Regions from separate parts of the Shewanella sp. AC91-MNA-CIBAN-0169 genome, predicted to be linked through region 1. Evidence: predicted binding sites of a transcription regulator. Region 1 holds the regulator's gene; the other holds the start of a gene.

Region 1 (6,171 bases):
TTCAGCTTCATGACACACGTCAACCATCGGTTTTAGACTTAAAAAACCAGCCCCACCTTTAACAGTATGGAATCCACGGAAAATAGCATTGAGTAAATCACTGTCATCAGGATTATTTTCAAGAGCAACTAGCTGCTCCTGTAGAAGCTCTAAAATCTCGCCAGCTTCAATTAAAAAGTCCTGGAGTATCTCTTCATCAACATCAAAAGACATTAAATTGACTCCTAATTAGAAACCCAGACTTGATAGCAGATCGTCTACTTCATCTTGACCTGTCACCACATCTTCACGCAGTTCAGCATGCATGATGGGACCTTCTGCTTCTATTTTATTTTCGTTTATAGTTGGCAATGATTCAGTAGTATGATCTCCGAATACCGTTAGCATTGAGACCAGATTACTTTCTACTTCACGAACTAAATCAATCACTCGACGGATCATTTGCCCCGTCAAATCTTGGAAGTCTTGCGCCATCAAAATTTCATTTAATAACTCGCGAAGACGATTAGAATCATTTTCACTATGTAACATAAACTGCTGAACATCATGACAAAGTGACTTAAACTCACCCATTTCTATGTCACGACGCATCAATTTATCCCACATTGGCGTCACTGATTGTATATTGCTAATGATGGTATCGGCCAAAGGTAGACATTCTTCAACTGCATCCATGGTTTTATTTGCAGCTTGTTCTGTCATGTCGATAACATAGTTCAATCTTTCTTTAGCATCTGGTATTTCGGTATTGGCTAATTCAGATAAACGGTTATCAACTTGAAAATCTTTTAGTGCACTATGGAGTTGTCGAGTTAGCTTACCGACTTCTTCAAAAAGCTCACGCTGCAATGGCGTTGCAAGCTCTCTGATCATTTCATCGGCTTTATCTTGTTGACCCAAGGTAAGCAATTCAACAAGTTCTTGGGCCTGTTCGAGAGTGATTAACCCCGATATTGATGCCTGCATGACTTATCCTTGCTTATGCGAGTCGTTCAAAGATTTTGTCTAACTTTTCTTTTAACGTAGCTGCGGTAAAAGGTTTTACGACATAACCATTTACACCGGCTTGCGCTGCAGCAATAATCTGTTCACGCTTAGCTTCTGCAGTTACCATTAGCACAGGTAAATGCTTTAACGAATCATCTGCACGGATTGCTCTAAGTAAATCAATACCTTGCATTCCAGGCATATTCCAGTCTGTTACCACAAAATCAAAATCGCCTTTTTGTAACATAGGTAGGGCTGTTGAGCCATCATCTGCTTCTTGGGTATTATTAAATCCCAAATCTCGCAACAAGTTCTTAATGATACGCCTCATTGTTGAAAAATCGTCAACAATAAGAATCTTCATATTCTTGTCCAAGGTTTCCTCCGGTGAGCTGACACTCGTTTGCTCTAGATAAGTTATTATTCTTGTGTCCAATGCTTGAGTTTCGCTTTTAATCTGAGCATTGCCTGACTTAATATCTGGCTTACTCGCGATTCGCTAACTTCAAGGATGGCACCGATTTCTTTTAAATTTAATGCTTCGTCGTAATACAACGACAACACTAATGCATCTCTTTCTGGCAATGTCTTAATTGCTTCAACCAATGCAGATTGGAATTGAATTTCAGCAAGCGAGTCAAAGGTTTCATCTGGCGTTTCGTTGTCTGTGATTAACACATCTTGCGACACGCCAAGGTCTTCTATGCCTATGATTTTACCAACAGAAACATCATTTAAGATATGATGGTATTCATCGAGAGACATATCAAGTTTTTCAGCAATTTCTGTATCATTGGCATCTCTTCCAAGCAGTTGCCCCAATTCATCAATTGCATGTGCTACTAAACGATTATTACGATGAACTGAGCGCGGAACCCAGTCACCACGTCGAATTTCATCTATCATTGCACCACGAATTCTGATGCCTGCAAAGGTTTCAAACTTAGCCCCTTTACTGTTATCAAATTTAGATGAGGCCTCAAGTAACCCCATCATCCCAGCTTGTAATAAATCATCAAGTTGCACCGATGCTGGTAATCTTGCCAGCATATGATGAGCAATTCTTTTTACCAACGGTGCATACTGTTCAACAATAGACGTTTTGTTATCGAACTGAGTATACGCGGCGGCTTTATTCACTCGTTCTTCCTTCTTGTATCGGCTTACGTTGTACAAGACGTTCAACAAAAAACTCTAAATGACCACCTGGCTGTTGTGGAACTGGCCAAGTCATAATTTTATTGGCTAATCCATGATAAGCGATAGCTGAAGGCGACTTAGGATACGCTTCAACAACTAACTTTTGCTTACGAACAGCTTTACGTAAATTTTCATCGAATGGTATTGTTGCCACTAATTCTAAAGCAACATCTAAAAATCTATCCGTCACTTTACTGAGTTTAGCAAATAATTCCATACCTTCTCGTAAACTACGTACCATATTTGCCACAATTTTGAAGTGGAACACACCATGTTCACGACTTAAAATTTTAATCAGCGCATAAGCATCAGTAATTGATGTTGGTTCGTCGCAAACGACTATCAATACATCCTGTGATGCACGAGAAAAACTCAGCACCATGTCTGATATACCAGCAGCAGTATCCACAATTAAAATATCGAACTGAGTTCGCATTTCACTAAATGCACGGATAAGTCCAGCATGTTGTGCTGGCGACAACTCAACCATCGCTTGAGAACCCGATGTGGCAGGAACAATACCAATACCTTTAGGCCCACGAACAATGATGTCATCTAATTCGGCATCTCCGGACAAAACATGAGATAAATTTTTCTCAGCACGTATCCCAAGCATGACATCGACGTTGGCTAAACCTAAATCGGCATCAAGCACTAATACGCGTTTGCCCTTTTCAGCTAGTGCTACCGCAGTATTAATTGACACACTGGTTTTACCCACTCCGCCTTTACCACCGGATACGGCAATTACTTTAACTTTATCGTTATTTGGTTGATTCATCATACGTAAACCACTTGCTTGATCCCGAGTCATATCTTTACTCAAATGCATAGGCTGTGTCATTAGACCACACTGTGTCTTGTGACGATTGTTGTTCTGTTTCATTTAACGCCGCGAGAGCCTTTTTAGCCAACTCTAACGTATCTGCTACTTTCATGTCCTCAGGAACACGTTGACCGTCAGTAACATAGCTTAATGGTAACTCATTTTGAATCAATACGCTCAATGCACCTGCAATTGATATCGATTCATCTAACTTTGTTAAAATCGCACCCGCTAATGGAATTCGTTTAAAATGTTCTACAGCATCTTGTAACACACGACGTTGACCAGTCGCAGATAAGACTAAGTAGCTCCGAATTGGGATCCTACTATTTGCTGTTAAATTATCCAGTTGCTGATATAAGCGCATATCTCGCTGTCCCATACCTGCGGTATCAATTAATACTAACTTACGATTTCTAAATTGATATAAAATTTGTTCTAATTCGGTTAAATCATGTGCTTGCTTAACCGGACAGCCCATTATTTTGCCATAAGTCGCTAATTGCTCATAGGCACCAATACGATAATGGTCTGTGGTAATCAATGCTACCTGCTCTGGGCCATGATGGGCGGCAAAGCGAGCGGCTATTTTAGCTAAAGAAGTTGTCTTACCTACACCGGTTGGACCAACAAACGCCACAACACCACCACGTTTAACTATATCGTCGCCTTGATTGTCGAGTAAATTGGCTAAACTTTGTGGTAATGCTCTCACTAAATCGGCTGGGGTGTAGTGTTGACTTAGCCCCGCTAGTTTAGCAGCAACGGCTGGAGAAAACTCTGCTGCAATCAATTTACTTTCTAGCATTGCGCCAACAGGATCGGTACGCTTTTTTTGATCTTTCATCAACGATGAAACTTGATGGGTCAATAAGTTACGCAATGAAGCCATTTCTTCGCGCAGAGCATCCATATCAGCAGATTGATTTTTATTGGTTTTTTTAGCTTGCTCTGGTGCCGCTTGCGATTGAAAAGTTGATGCTGGTTTAGCAGACTTTGCCCCTTGTAATTGGCGGGCCCATTCTGGTAAATCCGGTTCATCTTGGCTGACAGACATTTGTTGTGTCATGCGATTATGTTGTTTTTGAAGTAAGGCTTGTAAAGAGTCGGCCTCAGGAGGTGGGTTCACCTTTGATTGAGCTTTCATCACAGGCTTAGCGCCTAATGACACCCTATCGTCACTAACATCCATAAAACCGGTAGTCGGCGCTTGTGATGCGATGGCGGCTTTAGGTTCATCATAATCTACAGCAGCGACAATTTCGATTCCGCCAGTGACTTTTTTATTTGACATAATGACAGCGTCAGAACCTAAGGTTTCTTTTACTTGAGCCAATGCAGCGCGCATATCTTTGGCAAAAAATCGTTTAATTTTCACTTATGCACCTCTATAAACTGACGTTATCACTATTGGCCTACTGCAGAAACAATTCTAATTTGTTTCTCGTCCGGGATTTCCTGATATGAAATCACTCGTAAATTTGGAATAGTGTATTTAACAAATCTTGACAGCGTTGACCTAAGCATACCCGATGTTAATAAAATGGCTGGTTGCCCTACCATTTCTTGCTTCTGTGCAGCGTCTAATAATGACTGCTGCATACGCTCTGCAAGACCAGGTTCAATATTAGGTCCTTCACCGCCAGTCGCCTGCATAGACTTATGCAACATCTGTTCCAACTCTGGCGCCAATGTTATGACAGGGATTTCGAGTTCTGGTCCAGAGATTTCTTGTACGATCATACGTTTTAACGCTATACGCACTGCTGCCGTTAATACTTCAGTGTCATTGCTCTTAGTACCGTACTCTAATAGTGTCTGCACTATGGTGCGTAAATCTCGTACCGATACCCCTTCATTCAGTAAGTTCTGCATCACTTTAACAACTGATCCCAGAGGCATGACATCTGGTACAAAACCATCCACTAATTTAGGAGAGTTCTTGGCAAGCATATCCATTAACTGCTGGACTTCTTCGTAACCTAATAACTTAGCAGCATTATTACTCAGTAACTGGCTTATGTGAGTCGCTACAACCGTTGCAGTATCAACGACGGTATAACCTAAAGTTTGTGCATGTTCACGTTGCTCTGGCGCTATCCAAACTGCCTCTAAACCAAAAGCTGGGTCGCGAGTTTCAATACCGTCTAGTTTACCGTAAACTTGGCCAGGATTAATGGCTAATTCACAATCATGCCTAACTTCAGCCTCACCCACTACGACGCCCATTAACGAAATTCGATACGCATTAGGTGATAAGTCTAGATTGTCACGAATATGCACCGCTGGCACTAAAAAACCTAATTCTTGTGACAGTTTTTTACGTACGCCTTTGATCCTGCCTAATAATTCACCACCTTGAGACTTATCAACCAGCGGAATTAAGCGATATCCGACTTCAAGACCAATAGTATCAACATGGCGCACATCGTCCCAGCTTAAATCTTTAGGTTCTTTATCCTTGCTCTCAACCGGCCCTTTAGTTGCTAACGTTAGTGCAGCTTGCTTTTTGTCAACGTTACGCTTGTAAATAAAGTACGCAGCACCAGCGGTAATAAATGCAAATGTCAAAAACGCAACATGAGGCATACCAGGCACAATACCCATAATAAAGAGTAACCCAGCTGCAATGGCTAATGATTTATGACTGTCAAACATCTGACTGAACATCATTTGGCCCATATCGCCTGACTCGTTTTGACGCGTCACCATTAAAGCCGCGGCAATAGACAGCAATAAACCGGGAATTTGTGCAACTAAACCATCACCGATGGTTAGTAAGGTATAAATTTCAACCGCGCTAGAAAAGTCTAATCCATGCTGGATCATACCAATCACAAATCCACCAATCATATTGATGACTAGGATCATGATCCCTGCAATGGCATCACCTTTAACAAACTTTGAAGCACCGTCCATCGCACCGTAGAAATCGGCTTCACGAGTTACTTCAGCACGGCGGATCCGCGCCTGGTCTTGGGTTAATGTGCCAGCATTTAAATCAGCATCAATGGCCATTTGCTTACCCGGCATTGCATCTAAGGTAAAACGAGCACTCACCTCAGCAATACGCCCCGCACCTTTAGTTACTACTGCAAAGTTAATGATAATAAGGATAATAAACACCACTAAACCAACGGCATAATTGCCGCCAATAA
Region 2 (6,171 bases), on a different contig from region 1:
AGTTGATCCACAAGGCCAAGCATTTAACCCTGAACATCATCAAGCTATTGGGATGCAGCCAAGTGCTGAATTTCCTGCCAACACTGTCATGATGGTCATGCAGAAAGGTTATTTATTGAATGACCGTTTACTGCGTCCTGCGATGGTGATGGTATCTCAAGGCGGTGGCAGTGTGGATGTTGAAGCTTAACGATAACGTTAATCTCAATACTCGCTTGTTGACACTAGAGCTGTAGCCAATAGCATTATAATGTTCTTCAACATAGTGCTATTCATATAGTCCTATTTATCATAGTGCTATTTAATATAGTGCTATTTATTATAGTGCTATTTATCATAGTTACGTGCACTATGATCACTAGAACGCGAGCCATAAAAAAGGACTGATTTTTCAGTCCTTTTTTGATCCTCTGCCAGTAATAACAGTAGAATATTAAGCCATAAATGCTTGGATTTGCGCTAAAATACCTTCAGCATCAAGTTGAAGATCCGTGATGATTTCATCAGGTGCGCCGTGTTGAATAAATTCATCAGGCAAACCAATCTGTAACACAGGTTTTACTATTCGCATTTTGTGTAATGCTTCAATTACTCCAGAACCCGCACCACCCATAATCGCATTTTCTTCAACGGTAACGATAACATCATGGCTATTGGCAAGTTGTTCAAGCAAGGCTAAATCTAGTGGCTTAACAAAGCGCATATCGGCAATGGTAGCATCCAGTTTTTCAGCAGCATAGGTAGCAGCTTCAAGTGTGGTACCAAAGTTAACAATGGCAATTTTTTGACCTTGACGGGTTAATACCCCTTTACCTATCGGTATTAATGTCATGGCCTCGACTTGTTCAGCCCCAGTTGCAAACCCTCGAGGGTAACGTACCGCAGTCGGCCCATCTTGATAGCAATAACCTGTATAGAGCATTTGACGGCATTCGTTTTCATCTGATGGCGCCATAATGATCATATTGGGAATACAACGCATAAAACTTAAATCGAATGCCCCTTGATGAGTTGGGCCATCTGCACCAACAATACCACCACGGTCAATAGCGAATAATACTGGTAAACGTTGCAAAGCCACATCGTGGATAAGTTGATCGTATCCGCGCTGTAAAAAAGTCGAGTAAATAGCAACCACAGGCTTTAGACCTGCACAGGCAAACCCTGCGGATAAGGTGACCGCATGCTGTTCGGCAATGGCAGCATCAAAATATTGGCTTGGGAATCGTTGCGAAAACTCAACCATGCCAGAGCCTTCGCGCATAGCGGGCGTAATAGCGACTAACTTGTCGTCTGTGGCAGCCATGTCGCATAACCATTTACCAAACACTTGTGAAAACGTAGGTAAACCTGGTTTCGTTGTCGGTTTCTTAAACTGGCTAGGATCAAATTTAGGCACCGCGTGCCAGCCGATAGGATCTTTTTCAGCAGGCTCATAACCACGACCTTTTTTTGTCATGATATGCAGTATCTGTGGACCTTTGAGGTTACGCATATTACGCATTGTTTCAACGAGCGAATCAACATCGTGACCATCTATTGGGCCAATATAATTAAACCCTAGTTCTTCAAATAACGTTGCAGGCACCACCATGCCTTTAAGGTGCTCTTCAGTACGCTTAGCCATTTCTTTAATGACCGGCATCCCTTTAAGGACCTTTTTACTGTTTTCTCGAATGGTGGTATAAAAACGACCTGACATCAGCTGCGCCAAATGATTATTCAGTGCGCCAACATTTTCAGAAATCGACATTTCATTGTCATTCAGTACCACGAGCATGTCATTGTGCAAGTCGCCAGCATGATTTAAGGCTTCAAACACCATTCCCCCGGTCATGGCGCCATCACCAATTACAGCAACCACTTTTCGACCTGCACCTTCTTTACCTGCAGCAATCGCCATACCTAAGGCGGCGCTAACAGAGGTGCCAGAGTGACCCACGCTAAACGTATCGTATGGGCTTTCTTCACGCCATGGGAAAGGATGTAAGCCATTCTTTTGTCGAATGGTATGCATCTGTTCACGACGATCGGTAAGGATTTTATGTGGATAAGCTTGATGCCCTACATCCCAAACTAACTGATCAAATGGGGTATTGTAGACATAATGAAGTGCCACAGTTAATTCAACTGTGCCTAAGCCAGAAGCAAAATGTCCGCTAGAAATAGCAACAGACTGAAGTAAGAACTGTCTGAGTTCATCAGACACTTGAGGAAGTAAACCTTGAGGTAACTTCCTTAATTCTTCTGGTGTATTAGCTTTCGCTAGTACTGGAAATTTAGAAATATCGAAGCTCATAGCGAGATTGTCTGACTCTTTATTATAATCTTCGCTCAATAATGTAGTGGGCGAAGTCTGCAATTAACTGGCTATTGTATGGTAATTTAGTCAGCGCTGATAGTGCATCTTGTATTAGTTGTTCTGCACAGGCTTTGGCACCATCGAGACCCAATAGTTTCGGGAACGTGCTTTTATTCGATTGCTGATCGCTGCCTTGTGGTTTGCCTAACTCTTCGGTGCTAGCAGTAATATCTAAAATATCATCTTGCACTTGAAAAGCTAGCCCAAGCGTATGGGCATATTTCATCATTAATTTATAATGCTCATCGGGTACGTCAGCAGCGATTAAGGCAAGCTCAACCGCACAACTGATTAACGCTCCGGTTTTTTTATTATGTAATTCGGTTAATCGGTCTAAATTTATACTGTGATCTGTTGCACTCAGATCAATCGCCTGCCCACCGCACATACCTTGATACCCTGAAGCTTTTGCGAGTACTCTGACCATCGCCAGTTGTTGCTTCGGATGTAAGTCATTACAAGGGGCTGTGATAATTTCAAAAGCCAATGTTTGCAACGCATCACCGGCTAAAATCGCGGTGGCTTCGTCAAATGCAATATGAACAGTTGGTTGGCCACGACGAAGTGCATCGTTATCCATTGCCGGTAAGTCATCGTGTATTAATGAATAGGCATGAATACACTCAATAGCAGCCGCGGCTTTATCAAGTGCATTGATATTGACACCGAGCATGTCACCTACACTGTAGACCAAAAATGGTCTTATGCGTTTCCCACCCAATAGCGCACCATGGAGCATCGCTGCTTTTAAATCTGGTGCAGCGTCATCGAGCAGCGTTAAATGTTGGTTAAGAATACCATTAACGCGATTTTGGTATGTTGTTATTGCTTCAGCTAACACGTATCAAGACCTATTATTTAATACACACTATGTTGACGATTATTCACTTTCTACAGTGAACGACGCTAATTCAGCATCATCTTCATTTAATAAGATAGAGACTTTTTGCTGTGCTTGCTCAAGTTTGGCTTGGCTTTGACGTACTAACTTAATGCCACGCTCAAACTGCTTAAGTGCATCATCCAGCGACACTTCACCTTGCTCCAAATGAGCAACAATGGTTTCAAGTTCAGTTAATGATTGTTCAAAACTGAGATTTTCAGGTTTTTTAGCCACGAGTAATATTCCTTTCATTCAGCGTGTGACAAGGTATATCAGCCCAGCGTATCGGTCAAATACAGTCGCTGGTTATTTGCTCAACAGCACGCTTTGTTATTGAATTTTGTTTAGAATGTACAAAAACAAGCTAAACTTGAGCCAAGTTTGTCCGATAACAAGTCATGATTTAAATTTGCTAGCAAAAATAGTATTGAAACTTTTGCTGTAATACATAACGATGGGCATTGTTATCAACACAAAATGCTGTCGGATTATTCGGATCATATGACGTGCGCTAACAGCACGATGGAAGTAGCACAAATAAGCAGCATAACGACTGCGATTGAGGAGAGGTTGTGGATTTAGCTACCCTAATAGGTATTATCGGTGCTTTTGCATTTATTATTGGTGCGATGATCACCAGTGGTGGTATCGGATTATTTATCGATGTACCGTCAATTTTGATTGTTGTGGCAGGCTCTTTATTTGTGGTGATGATGAAATTTAACCTAAAGCAATTTTTAGGTTCAATAAAGATTGGTATGAAAGCCTTCATGTTTAAATTAGATAAACCTGAAGACTTGATAGAACAAGCTGTCACCATGGCTGATGCTGCCCGTAAAGGCGGTTTTTTAGCATTAGAAGAAGCGGTTATTACCAACACCTTTATGCAAAAAGCCGTTGATATGTTAGTTGATGGCCATGACGGTGATGTGGTGCGCAACGCATTAGAAAAAGACATAGCATTAACTGAAGAACGCCACAAAACAGGGGTGGGTATTTTTAAAGCCATGGGTGATGTGGCACCTGCAATGGGCATGATTGGTACTTTGGTTGGTTTAGTGGCGATGCTATCTAACATGGACGATCCAAAGTCTATTGGACCTTCAATGGCAGTGGCATTGTTAACGACTCTTTACGGCGCGGTGATTGCCAACATGATCGCCATCCCTATGGCGGATAAATTATCATTACGGATGAATGAAGAATTGCTTAATCGTAATTTAATTATGGATGCAGTATTAGCGATTCAAGATGGACAGAATCCACGGGTTATTGAAGGCTTTTTGAAGAACTATTTGGCTGAAAGTGTGCGAAAAATCGATACAACGGACGGAGAGTAACTCATGGCTAAGGCCAAGTGTGATTGTCCACCCGCTGGTGCCCCTATGTGGCTTGCCACATTTGCAGACTTAATGTCGTTGCTGATGTGTTTCTTCGTGTTGTTGTTAGCGTTCTCTGAAATGGACGTGATGAAGTTTAAACAAATCGCTGGTTCAATGAAGTATGCATTCGGGGTACAAAACAAAGTTGAAGTAAAAGACATTCCTAAGGGGACGTCTGTTATTGCGCTTGAATTCCGCCCAGGTCGCCCCGATCCCACTCCAATAGAGATCATTAATCAACAAACCAATGAAATGACTCAGCCGACGATAGAATATCAGGCGGGTGAAGAAGACAGCGCGGGTGGGACTCAAAAACAGAATGGTGAGCAACGCGGTGGCAATGCAGCCGCAACAGCGCAACAAGAAGCTGAAGCCGTTAAAAAAGACGCTGCCTCTTCGCAAGAAAACATTAATGATCAAGTTAAAAAAATGGCTGAAAAACTCAATGAAGAAATTGTCGATGGCGCTATTGAAATTGAATCTTTAGGCCAACAAATTATTATTCGTATCCGTGAGAAAGGCTCTTTTGCTTCGGGCTCAGGCTTTTTACAACCTAAGTTCAAACCTATTGTGCGCTCAATTGGTGAATTATTAAAAGATGTCCCTGGGATTATTACGGTGTCGGGTCACACTGATGGTGCTGATATTAATAATGAGCTTTACAGCTCAAACTGGGAACTATCAAGCCAACGAGCTGTGGCTGTGGCTCATGAATTAAGAAGAGTTTCTGGTTTTGATGAATCAAGGATGAAAGTGGTTGGCGAGGCGTCTAATCGGCCATTAATCGCCAATGATTCTATTGAAAATCAGGCTCGAAACCGACGGGTAGAAATCTCTATCGAGCAAGGCAAAGCGAAAGAGTCGAATGAAATAATTGTAACTCAATAGTTTGCCATCAAAAGATAAGCGCAATCTCTACAAGTTAAAGAGATTGCGCTTTTTTGTTTTATAAATGTGCCTTACAGCGCTTTTACTAACAAATAACAGATAAAAAAGTGAATATGTTTGGTTAATAGGCATCATTTGGTATAATCGGCGAATTATTGCATACGTTATGCTATTGACTGGATTGTATACACATCTAGAAAATAGAGCTGTGCTGTTTTTTTAATTTATTATCAAGGTATTACTGTCTTTTTTATTTAGCAAAACCGAGTGTAGTGCTATTTGATGGTGATACCTGTGGACGCCCCATGAAGTTTATTGTAAAGCTGTACCCTGAAATTATGATGAAGAGCAAGTCGGTAAGAATGCGCTTTACCAAAATGCTTGAAACTAATATACGTAATGTGCTTAAAAATGTGGATGAAGGTGCAAAAGTACAACGCTTATACGATCGTATAATCGTGCAAGTACCGAGCGATAAACCGGAGTTATGTGATGTTTTTGCAGAGCGACTAGCGTGTATTCCAGGTATTGCTCACGTGGTGCAAGTGAGTGAGTACACTTTTGATTCAATCGATCATATTTATCAGCAAGCTTTACCAAAGTACCGCGATGAAATTGCCGGTAAAACTTTTTGTGTCCGCGTAAAACGTTCCGGT

Evidence for each region. The regulator FliA, encoded in region 1, starts transcription of late flagellar genes. The targets are predictions, from matches to a motif close to CTAAAGNTNNNNNNNNNNNNGCCGATA.
Region 2: the regulator FliA is predicted to act here: its motif matches at 3,610-3,636, upstream of pomA (flagellar motor protein PomA).

What each region holds. Positions count from the first base shown of each region.
Region 1 covers NZ_JBEOPM010000002.1:184,108-190,278, reverse strand. Annotated here, with positions in the region: gene AAEY98_RS03310 (chemotaxis protein CheA) at 1-213, opposite strand, end outside; gene AAEY98_RS03305 (protein phosphatase CheZ) at 229-966, opposite strand; gene cheY (chemotaxis response regulator CheY) at 980-1,363, opposite strand; gene AAEY98_RS03295 (RNA polymerase sigma factor FliA) at 1,408-2,127, opposite strand; gene AAEY98_RS03290 (MinD/ParA family protein) at 2,120-3,001, opposite strand; gene flhF (flagellar biosynthesis GTPase FlhF) at 3,006-4,391, opposite strand; gene flhA (flagellar biosynthesis protein FlhA) at 4,421-6,171, opposite strand, start outside.
Region 2 covers NZ_JBEOPM010000019.1:29,316-35,486, forward strand. Annotated here, with positions in the region: gene grpE (nucleotide exchange factor GrpE) at 1-190, shown strand, start outside; gene dxs (1-deoxy-D-xylulose-5-phosphate synthase) at 434-2,299, opposite strand; gene ispA ((2E,6E)-farnesyl diphosphate synthase) at 2,322-3,203, opposite strand; gene xseB (exodeoxyribonuclease VII small subunit) at 3,243-3,479, opposite strand; gene pomA (flagellar motor protein PomA) at 3,818-4,585, shown strand; gene AAEY98_RS15825 (flagellar motor protein MotB) at 4,589-5,515, shown strand; gene thiI (tRNA uracil 4-sulfurtransferase ThiI) at 5,821-6,171, shown strand, end outside.